Regions from separate parts of the Pseudoalteromonas xiamenensis genome, predicted to be linked through region 2. Evidence: predicted binding sites of a transcription regulator. Region 2 holds the regulator's gene; each other region holds the start of a gene.
What was found. The regulator LexA, encoded in region 2, represses DNA repair genes until DNA is damaged. The targets are predictions, from matches to a motif close to TACTGTATNNNNATACAGTA.

Region 1: NI389_RS03060 (YebG family protein) is a predicted target of LexA. The motif match lies at 984-1,003, and genes of this name have one in related genera.
Region 3: dinB (DNA polymerase IV) is a predicted target of LexA. The motif match lies at 1,287-1,306, and genes of this name have one in related genera.
Region 4: ruvC (crossover junction endodeoxyribonuclease RuvC) is a predicted target of LexA. The motif match lies at 1,100-1,119, and genes of this name have one in related genera.

Annotation. Positions count from the first base shown of each region.
Region 1 covers NZ_CP099917.1:671,028-673,234, forward strand. Annotated here, with positions in the region: gene dsbB (disulfide bond formation protein DsbB) at 1-214, shown strand, start outside; gene NI389_RS03050 (hypothetical protein) at 218-514, shown strand; gene NI389_RS03055 (ComEA family DNA-binding protein) at 532-837, opposite strand; gene NI389_RS03060 (YebG family protein) at 1,022-1,315, shown strand; gene NI389_RS03065 (amino acid aminotransferase) at 1,586-2,207, opposite strand, start outside.
Region 2 covers NZ_CP099917.1:2,331,911-2,334,117, reverse strand. Annotated here, with positions in the region: gene coxB (cytochrome c oxidase subunit II) at 1-770, opposite strand, end outside; gene lexA (transcriptional repressor LexA) at 1,079-1,696, opposite strand; gene NI389_RS10815 (3-oxoacid CoA-transferase subunit B) at 1,840-2,207, opposite strand, start outside.
Region 3 covers NZ_CP099917.1:1,336,782-1,338,988, reverse strand. Annotated here, with positions in the region: gene NI389_RS06195 (aldo/keto reductase) at 97-1,149, opposite strand; gene dinB (DNA polymerase IV) at 1,314-2,207, shown strand, end outside.
Region 4 covers NZ_CP099917.1:580,694-582,900, forward strand. Annotated here, with positions in the region: gene ruvA (Holliday junction branch migration protein RuvA) at 1-430, opposite strand, end outside; gene ruvC (crossover junction endodeoxyribonuclease RuvC) at 440-964, opposite strand; gene aspS (aspartate--tRNA ligase) at 1,182-2,207, opposite strand, start outside.

The sequences.
Region 1 (2,207 bases), 1.7 Mb from region 2:
TTTCACGTGTGACAGATTCCCGAATTTCCCCGAATTCATGCCATTGCACGAATGGCTGCCTAATTTTTTCGCAGCAACGGGTGATTGCGGAAACATTGATTGGATGTTTGTAGGTTTGAGCATGCCAGGCTGGATGGAGATCCTTTTTGCCCTGTATAGCGCCCTGTTTATTGCTGTGCTTGGGTTTCATCTTTTTAATTTAAAAAAGGTTTAGTGAGTGCCATTTACGTTGAAGCGAGTTAAAAAACTCGAACATTACAAAGTAACAGAGCGGCAAACGATTTTATCCATTGCACTGTCAGTAATAGATGTAAAACAAAAAGTGATCATGAGAGTGTGCAAATTGCTTTTGCTTACACCAGTATTTGCATCCCTCGCCTACTTCCAAGGTTGGTCACTTTTACCAATTTTACTGATTGCTGGACTACTCTACCCGATTCTGACTTTGCCCATTGAAATTTGGTTTGCTCGAAATCATTTTGATAAAGCCATTGAGATTTTCGAAAAGGGCTAATGCCCTTTTCTGCCTTTTTACAATTCAACTACCCCTCTTAGTTTATCAACCAATTTCGGTCCTATTCCTTTCACTAAGAGTAAATCATCTAAATTATTAAATTCACCAAGCTCAAGACGCTTATCCAAAATCGCCTGTGCTTTTTTCTCACCGATACCCGGCAACTGAGTCAACATGATGAGATCTGCAGTATTAAGATTTATTTTGAGCGGCTGAATTTGCGATGAGTCCGAAATCGTTTCTTGTTCATTCGCCATTACTGGAAACAAGGGTTGCAACGTACTTAGTATAAAAAATAGGGTAATAACTTTAATTAGGTTCATTTCTATTCCTCCTTGGACATATAAACCAACAATTGCTCTCCTGAGCAATGTAATAAAAGATAACTATTTAGTCCCTGTCAAAGCCGAAAAGATGAAATTTAGATGAAAAAATACCATGGGGACTTGCAAAAAATCACAGTTAGATTTACTGTATAAAAAAACAGTATTTCAATTGAGGGCGAATATGGCTGTTGTAATCAAATATGTGGTTGAAAGAGACGGAGTAGAACGTATGACATTCACCAGCAAAAAAGAGGCTGATGCCTACGATAAAATGTTGGATATTGCTGAGTCATTAGAAACCCTACTCCAGAAAGTAGACGTTCCTTTGAGCGAACAACAAGTGGAGTCACTTGCCCTCGAAATTGCAAAACGCAAAGAAGAATTTTCTTCAGTGCTTAAAGGCAGCACGCCTGTAGAGAAAAAACCAGCAAAATCCTCTGCAAAAGTAACTGAATTGAATAAGCAAGCGGGTTAACTTAGTCTTCTGTGTTTCTTTCCGATGATAGGCTTTGCATCTTGTTTAGGGTCTTAACCTAAAGCATTCGAGCTAAGCCTTTAACTGCTTTTGCGCAGTGCCTGCATCTCTTTCATATCCTATTGAGCGTGTGAATTTTTGATGTGTCCTGTGTCAACTTTTAAACACCAATACCGTAGTAAATTCAGCCTGATTTGCAGGACACCGAATATCCTATCTAAACAAAAAAGCCGCACTAAATCGCGCGGCCTTCACTGGATAAATCTCGTTCTATTTTAGAACGTTAACCATTGCATTGACGAAATAATCCATGTTGCCATGGCTAATACCCGCAACGTTTACACGGCTTGAACCGACCATATAGATGGCGTATTCCGTTTTTAATCTTTCAATTTGTTCTTTATTCAAACCTAAGAATGAGAACATACCGTGTTGACGCTCGATGAACGAGAAATCTTGTTCAACACCAGCTTCAGCTAAACGTGTTTTAATTAAACCACGGAATTCGTTGATACGACCGCGCATCTCGTCTAGCTCCTGATGCCACTCTTGAGTCAGTTCGTTACTACCCAAAATTGTCGCAACAATATCCGCACCGTGTGCCGGTGGCATTGAGTAAATACTGCGAACAACGCTTAGCAATACTGAATTAGAAACATCGGCTGTTGCTGCATTTTCGCTGATAATTGAACATGCACCAACGCGTTCACGGTACAATCCAAAATTCTTTGAACAAGATGAGCAAATGATTAATTCATCGACTGTGTCTGCCAACAATCTCAAGCCAGCGGCATCAGCGTCTAAACTAGTACCGAAACCTTGATAAGCAATATCAACAAGTACTGTAAAGCCGACGTCTTTTGCTAACTCTGCAAATACTTTCCACTGTTCA
Region 2 (2,207 bases):
TTTTCAGCCTTTTGTTCTGAGAGCCACGTATCGAAAGATTCCGGTGACACGGCTTCGACAACAACGGGCATAAAGCCATGATCTTTACCGCACAATTCAGCACATTGGCCACGGTAAGTACCTTCTTCATTAACGCGTGTCCACGCCTCATTGATGAAACCTGGATTGGCATCTTTCTTCACTGCAAAATCAGGTACCCACCAAGAATGGATAACGTCATCAGAGGTCATTAAGAATCGAACTTTTTTTCCAGTTGGGATAACCAGCGGTTTATCTACTTCTAATAGATAGTGTTCACCTTTTTCGGCTTTATCCGCGATTTGGTCCTGAGGTGTGGCGATAACGGAATAATAATCTACCCCTTCGCCCATATATTCGTAGTGCCATTTCCACTGCGATCCGGTTATTTTGATAGTGATGTCTGCTTTAGAGGCATCTTCCATCGCAATCAAAGTTTTTGTTGCGGGAACTGCCATTGCAATTAAGATCACAAAAGGAATCGCGGTCCAAAGAATTTCGACTTTGGTACTTTCATGGAACTGGGCAGGGGTCACCCCTTTTGATTTTCGGTGATGGATAATTGCCCAGAACATCGCAGCAAACACCACCACACCAATGACACAACAAATCAAGAAAATGGTCATGTGTAAGTCATATACTTGCTGACTTATATCCGTAACCCCTTCTCTCATGTTGTAGGCGCTATTCGCTAACGCCACTGTTGGTGCAATCCCTGCAAGCCAACCTACTGCAAACCGATACGCTTTCATATGACGTCTCCTTCAATTGCCTTACGAAGCGCGTTCAGGCAATCGTTATTATTATTGGATGACTGTCATAGTATGAGACCGAGGTCTTATACCAACTGCACGACTATTAACCAATTAGTCAATTTTTGAACAATTAGCAAGTAATGAAGGTTAATATGTTATGAATGGGTAATTTTTTGCGATGACTTGGAAATATATCTGGTAATGAACAAGTTATGTAACGTTATTTGAAAAAACAAAATAAAAAGCCCTTCAAATTTGCTTTGAAGGGCCTAAGATAACTCACACTTTTGGATGGTTTGGCGAAATTACATCCATTGATTATTTCTAATTACGCCAACGGCCAGACCTTCTACCGAAAAACTTTCATGTTCAAGATCAACTTCTATCGGAGAAAAATCTTCATTTTCAGCATGTAAGTACACTTTTTTGCCGATTTTCTCAAACCGCTTAACTGTAACGTCTTCTTCTACGCGAGCTACGACAACCTGTCCATTTTGCGCAACTTGCGTGCGGTGTACTGCGAGCAAATCACCATCTAAAATGCCGATATTCTTCATACTCATACCGTGTACGCGGAGCAAGTAATCCGCCATCGGTTTAAACATTTGCGCGTCAACTTTACAATGGCTTTCGATGTGCTGCTCGGCCAAGATTGGTTCACCTGCAGCAACACGACCGACAAGTGGTAAACCTAATTGTTCAGGTTCATCTTCTTCGACTAAACGAATACCACGGCTGGCACCCGGAACCATTTCAATCACGCCTTTTTTAGCAAGTGCTTTTAAATGCTCTTCTGCTGCGTTGGCGCTTTTAAAACCTAATGAATCTGCAATTTCTGCTCGCGTTGGCGGCATACCCGTATCGCGGATAAAAACCTTAATCAGTTCGAAAATTTGTTCTTGGCGTTTAGTTAACGGTCGCATATCACTGGTTTTCCATACAGTACAATTACCTGTGAGTATATACAGTTATTTAAAAATCGCAAATTTAATACCAAAGAACATAAAACCCATGATGAAAAATAAAAAAGCAGGCTTTACCCTGCTTGTTCGTCGTTTTTTGCTGACTAAAAAGTCATCTCGGGAATGTCTCCATCAACCACGAGTGCGCCTGCCGTTTTACGGACAATTTCCTCGACACTCACGCCCGGTGCTCGTTCGAGCAAATGAAACGCGCCATTCTTTATTTCCAGCAACGCCAAGTCAGTCAGCACTTTGTTTATACAACCAGCGCCAGTTAACGGAAGTGAACAGCGCTCAAGTACCTTGGATTCTCCTGCTTTGTTGGCATGCGTCATTGTACAGATGATGTTTTTTGCGCCGGCGACCAAATCCATGGCACCACCCATGCCTTTCACTAACGTGTTGGGGATCATCCAACTCGCGATATTACCGTGCTGATCAACTTCAAATGCACCAAGTACGGTTAAGTCCA
Region 3 (2,207 bases), 1.0 Mb from region 2:
GAGATGAGGCGAATGTGTTGGCTCAATGTGTGAAATTACGCGGTTTGAACATTGAATAGGGCGGGGCAATGCGGCCTATCGCCGCATTGGTCAGGATTAAAATGGCACAGGGTATTGCTGGTAAACTGAGAAAATGTCGTTGAGAAGCGCCTCGTCCACCGGAAGCGAAAATGCATGTAAATCTTCTTTTAACTGACTCATTGTAGTCGCCCCAATAATCGTCGAGGTAACTCCGTCTACCTGATTACACCAAGCAAGTGCTAATTGGGCAGGGGTTATGTTATGCGCTTTTGCAACGTCCACGTAGGCGGCAATCGCCTTATTTGACAGTTGAGTATCTCGAAATAGTCCTTGACGCTGTACTAAGCTCCAACGAGCGCCTTCTGGTCTTGCTCCGTTTAGGTATTTCCCCGTCAGTGCTCCACCTGCAAGTGGCGACCACGGAAGGTAAGCAATATCTTCGTGAATGCACTGTTCGATGAGGTATGGCCAATCTTTCGTGTGCAGTAGATTGAATTCGTTCTGTATCGACACAACGTTTGGTAAATTATTGGCCTGCGCTAGACGTAAATAGGTTTGGATCCCCCAAGGCGTGTCATCCGACAAACCAAAGTAGCGTATTTTTCCGGCATCAACGGCTTTACCAATACTTTCTAGGATATCTAACATATCCGCGATTTCTTGTTCGGTATCTTCATGTGTTGGTTGGACCATACCAGGCCAATGTTTACCAAAATGAGGTGAAATGCGATTAGGCCAATGAAGTTGGTACAAGTCGATGTAGTCGGTTTGTAAGCGAATTAATGAATCATCAATCGCTTCGGTAACTGATTTGCCTGAAATGGGATGACCTTCGCGCACCCACGACAAGCCTCCTCCTGCAATTTTGGTCGCGATGATGACGTCATCGCGTTTCTCTTTATGTCGGTGTAACCAACTACCGATGATGGATTCGGTTTTGCCGTAGGTTTCTGGGGAAGGAGGCACTGCGTACATTTCCGCGGTGTCGATAAAATTGACCCCTTTGGCAAGCGCGTAATTGATCTGCTCATCAGCATCGTGTTGGTTGTTTTGCTTGCCCCAAGTCATGCTGCCTAAACAAACCTGAGAAACTTGTAATCCGCTACTACCAAGACGTCGATATTCCATGTTTACTCCTTTGAAATGTTCGGGTGTAAGTTTTAATTTTTAATTATTGCACTAGTTTAGGCTTAATTTAATGACATTGCAGCACTTTGAGTTGAAGCAATAAAGACTTGCGAAAAAGGCATAAAGTGATTAATAATGACTGTATAAATAAACAGGTGTTGGCGATGAGGAAATTCATTCATATCGACATGGACTGCTTTTACGCAGCCGTTGAAATGCGAGACAATCCAGCACTTGCCAATGTGCCTATGGCTATTGGTGGTCGAAGTCACCGTGGCGTATTGTCTACTTCAAATTATCTCGCCAGAGAATTTGGTGTGCGGTCCGCTATGTCAAATTACCATGCTAAAAAATTATGCCCTGATTTAGTTATCGTACCTGGACGTATGGCAGTTTATAAGCAAGTCTCGCAGCAGATACGTGCTATTTTCGAGCGGTATACGGATAGAATTGAACCTCTGTCGTTAGATGAAGCGTATCTCGATGTCTCCTCTTGTGCGTTATTCAATGGCAGTGCCACATTAATTGCTCAGCAGATACGTGCTGACATTGAACGAGAAACGAGTTTAACCGCAAGTGCTGGTATTGCACCTATTAAATTTCTCGCCAAAATTGCCAGTGATGAAAATAAACCAAATGGCCAATTTGTTATTGCTCCTAACCAAGTCGCTGATTTCATTGATTCATTACCGCTTAAAAAAATACCTGGAGTTGGCAAGGTTACCCATGAAAAGCTATTGGCGGTGGGGCTTGAGTTTGGTCGAGACGTTAAAGCCCTGGATGAACTCACCTTAGTTCGTCAACTTGGTAAGCTTGGCGCGCTATTATGGCGTCGATGTCAAGGAGTTGATGAACGGGAAGTGGTTACAGAGCGAGTTCGAAAATCGGTTGGCGTAGAGACGACGTTTGAGGTCGACATCTCTGAGCCCGAAATATTAAAAGCTATTTTGCATGAAAAACTCCTTCCTGAACTCATTCATCGATTAACGTCGGTGCTAGAATCCCGTTCAATCACAAAGCTGGGTATCAAGGTGAAATACCACGATTTTCAGCAAACC
Region 4 (2,207 bases), 1.8 Mb from region 2:
TGAATGGCGTTAGTAGATCATTACCCCAATCTTTGAGCTTATCTTTCATTTCGAGTACAAGACGCTCTGCGGTTTTCTTTCCTACACCAGGGATCTTAACTAACGTTGACGCATCTTCATTATGTACACATTGGACAAACTGCTGGGCTGACATGCCAGATAATATCGCAAGCGCTAACTTGGGCCCGACACCATTTGCTTTAATCAACTCACGAAACAGCGAACGCCGCTCTTTAGTAACAAAACCAAAAAGCAATTGCGCGTCTTCACGTACAACAAAGTGGGTATAAACCGCAACTGCCTCACCTAATTTTGGTAATTCATAAAAACAGGTCATTGGTAAGGATACTTCGTAGCCGACGCCATTAACGTCAATCAAGATCTCTGGCGGTTGCTTTTCTAATAATGTACCGCTCAAACGTCCAATCATGTGTCACCTTTATTGTCTTAATCTACCTCGAACCGTTTTTGTGGCACTACCGGCCAAACGGATCAAACTTTGTTCTGAATGCGCATGGCATATCGCAACGGCTAACGCGTCAGCAGCATCAGCCTGGGGTGTACCAGGTAATTTCAAAAGCTGTTTTACCATGTGTTGTACTTGTTCTTTCTTTGCTGCACCAGTTCCTACCACCGCCTGCTTTATCTGACGTGCCGAATATTCATACACTGGAAGGTCTTGTACTGTCGCAGCGACGATCGCTGCACCTCTAGCCTGCCCGAGCTTCAAAGCTGAATCAGGGTTTCTGGCTAAAAATACTTGTTCAATTGCGAACGAATCAGGGGAAAACTGTTCAATGAGTTGACTTATTCCCTGATAAATCATCTTGAGACGCGTCGGAAAGTCAAACTCACCTACTTTGATGCAGCCACTTCCAAGGTATTGAAACTTATTACCTTGATAAGACACTACACCGTAACCTGTTAATCTCGAGCCAGGGTCAATTCCAAGTACAATAGCCACATTACCCTCTCATCTCGACATACCGAATTCAAAAATTGGACTCAAATTCATCAATTTTATTGTAGACAGAACATCTCATCTACCTGCCGAGTTGTTGTTGTTCTTCTAAAAAGATTCGTAAACATAATGCCGTAATACTGTATGAATTACCAGTAACTTTACCACAGACACAAAAAAGGCGACCTAAGCGTCGCCTTTTTATTCAAAATTAGGTCGATTACTCTACAGCGTCTTCTGAACTCGCAATCGCAACTGCAATGGCTAATTCTTTTAACGCTTCCGGGTTTGCGACACTTGGTGCGTTTGTCATCAAACAAGAAGCTTGCGTGGTTTTCGGAAACGCAATCACGTCACGAATGTTATCTGTTCCACAAAGTAGCATAACCAGACGGTCAAGACCGAATGCTAAGCCCGCATGTGGTGGAGTACCATATTTGAGCGCTTCAAGTAAGAACCCAAACTTATCTTGTTGTTCTTGCTCGTTAATGCCCAAAATACGGAACACGGCCTGTTGCATTTTGTTGTTATGAATACGAACAGAACCACCGCCCACTTCGTAACCATTCAACACCATATCGTACGCGTCTGATAGCTGGTTTGCCGGATTCGCTTCTAACTCTTCGGCTGTGATGCCTTTTGGCGCTGTAAATGGATGGTGTACAGCGTGCAAGTTACCTTCGTCGTCTTCCTCAAACATTGGGAAGTCAACAACCCAAAGCGGCGCCCACTGATCTAAACGTGTTAATTCAAAATCAAGACCAAGCTTGATACGCAATGCGCCTAACGCTTCATTCACAACGTTACGCTTATCTGCGCCAAATAACAAAATATCACCTGTTTGCGCGTTAGTACGCTCAAGCAACCCATTGATTACATCTTCCGTTAAGAACTTCGCGATTGGCGATTGAATACCGTCAACACCCTGTGCGAGGTCATTCACTTTTAACCACGCTAGACCTTTCGCACCGTAAATACCAACAAACTTTGTATAGTCGTCGATTTGTTTACGTGACATTACAGCACCACCAGGTACTTTGATCACTGCAACACGACCTTTCTCGTCATTTGCAGGCGCTGAAAGCACTTTAAACTCAACGTCTCTAACTAAATCTGCGACATCCACAATTTCTAACGGGTTACGTAGGTCCGGCTTGTCTGAGCCAAATCGGCTCATCGCTTCGCTGTATGGCATCACAGGGAACTGGCCGAGATCCACGTTTTTGAATTCGAGCAACATTTCACG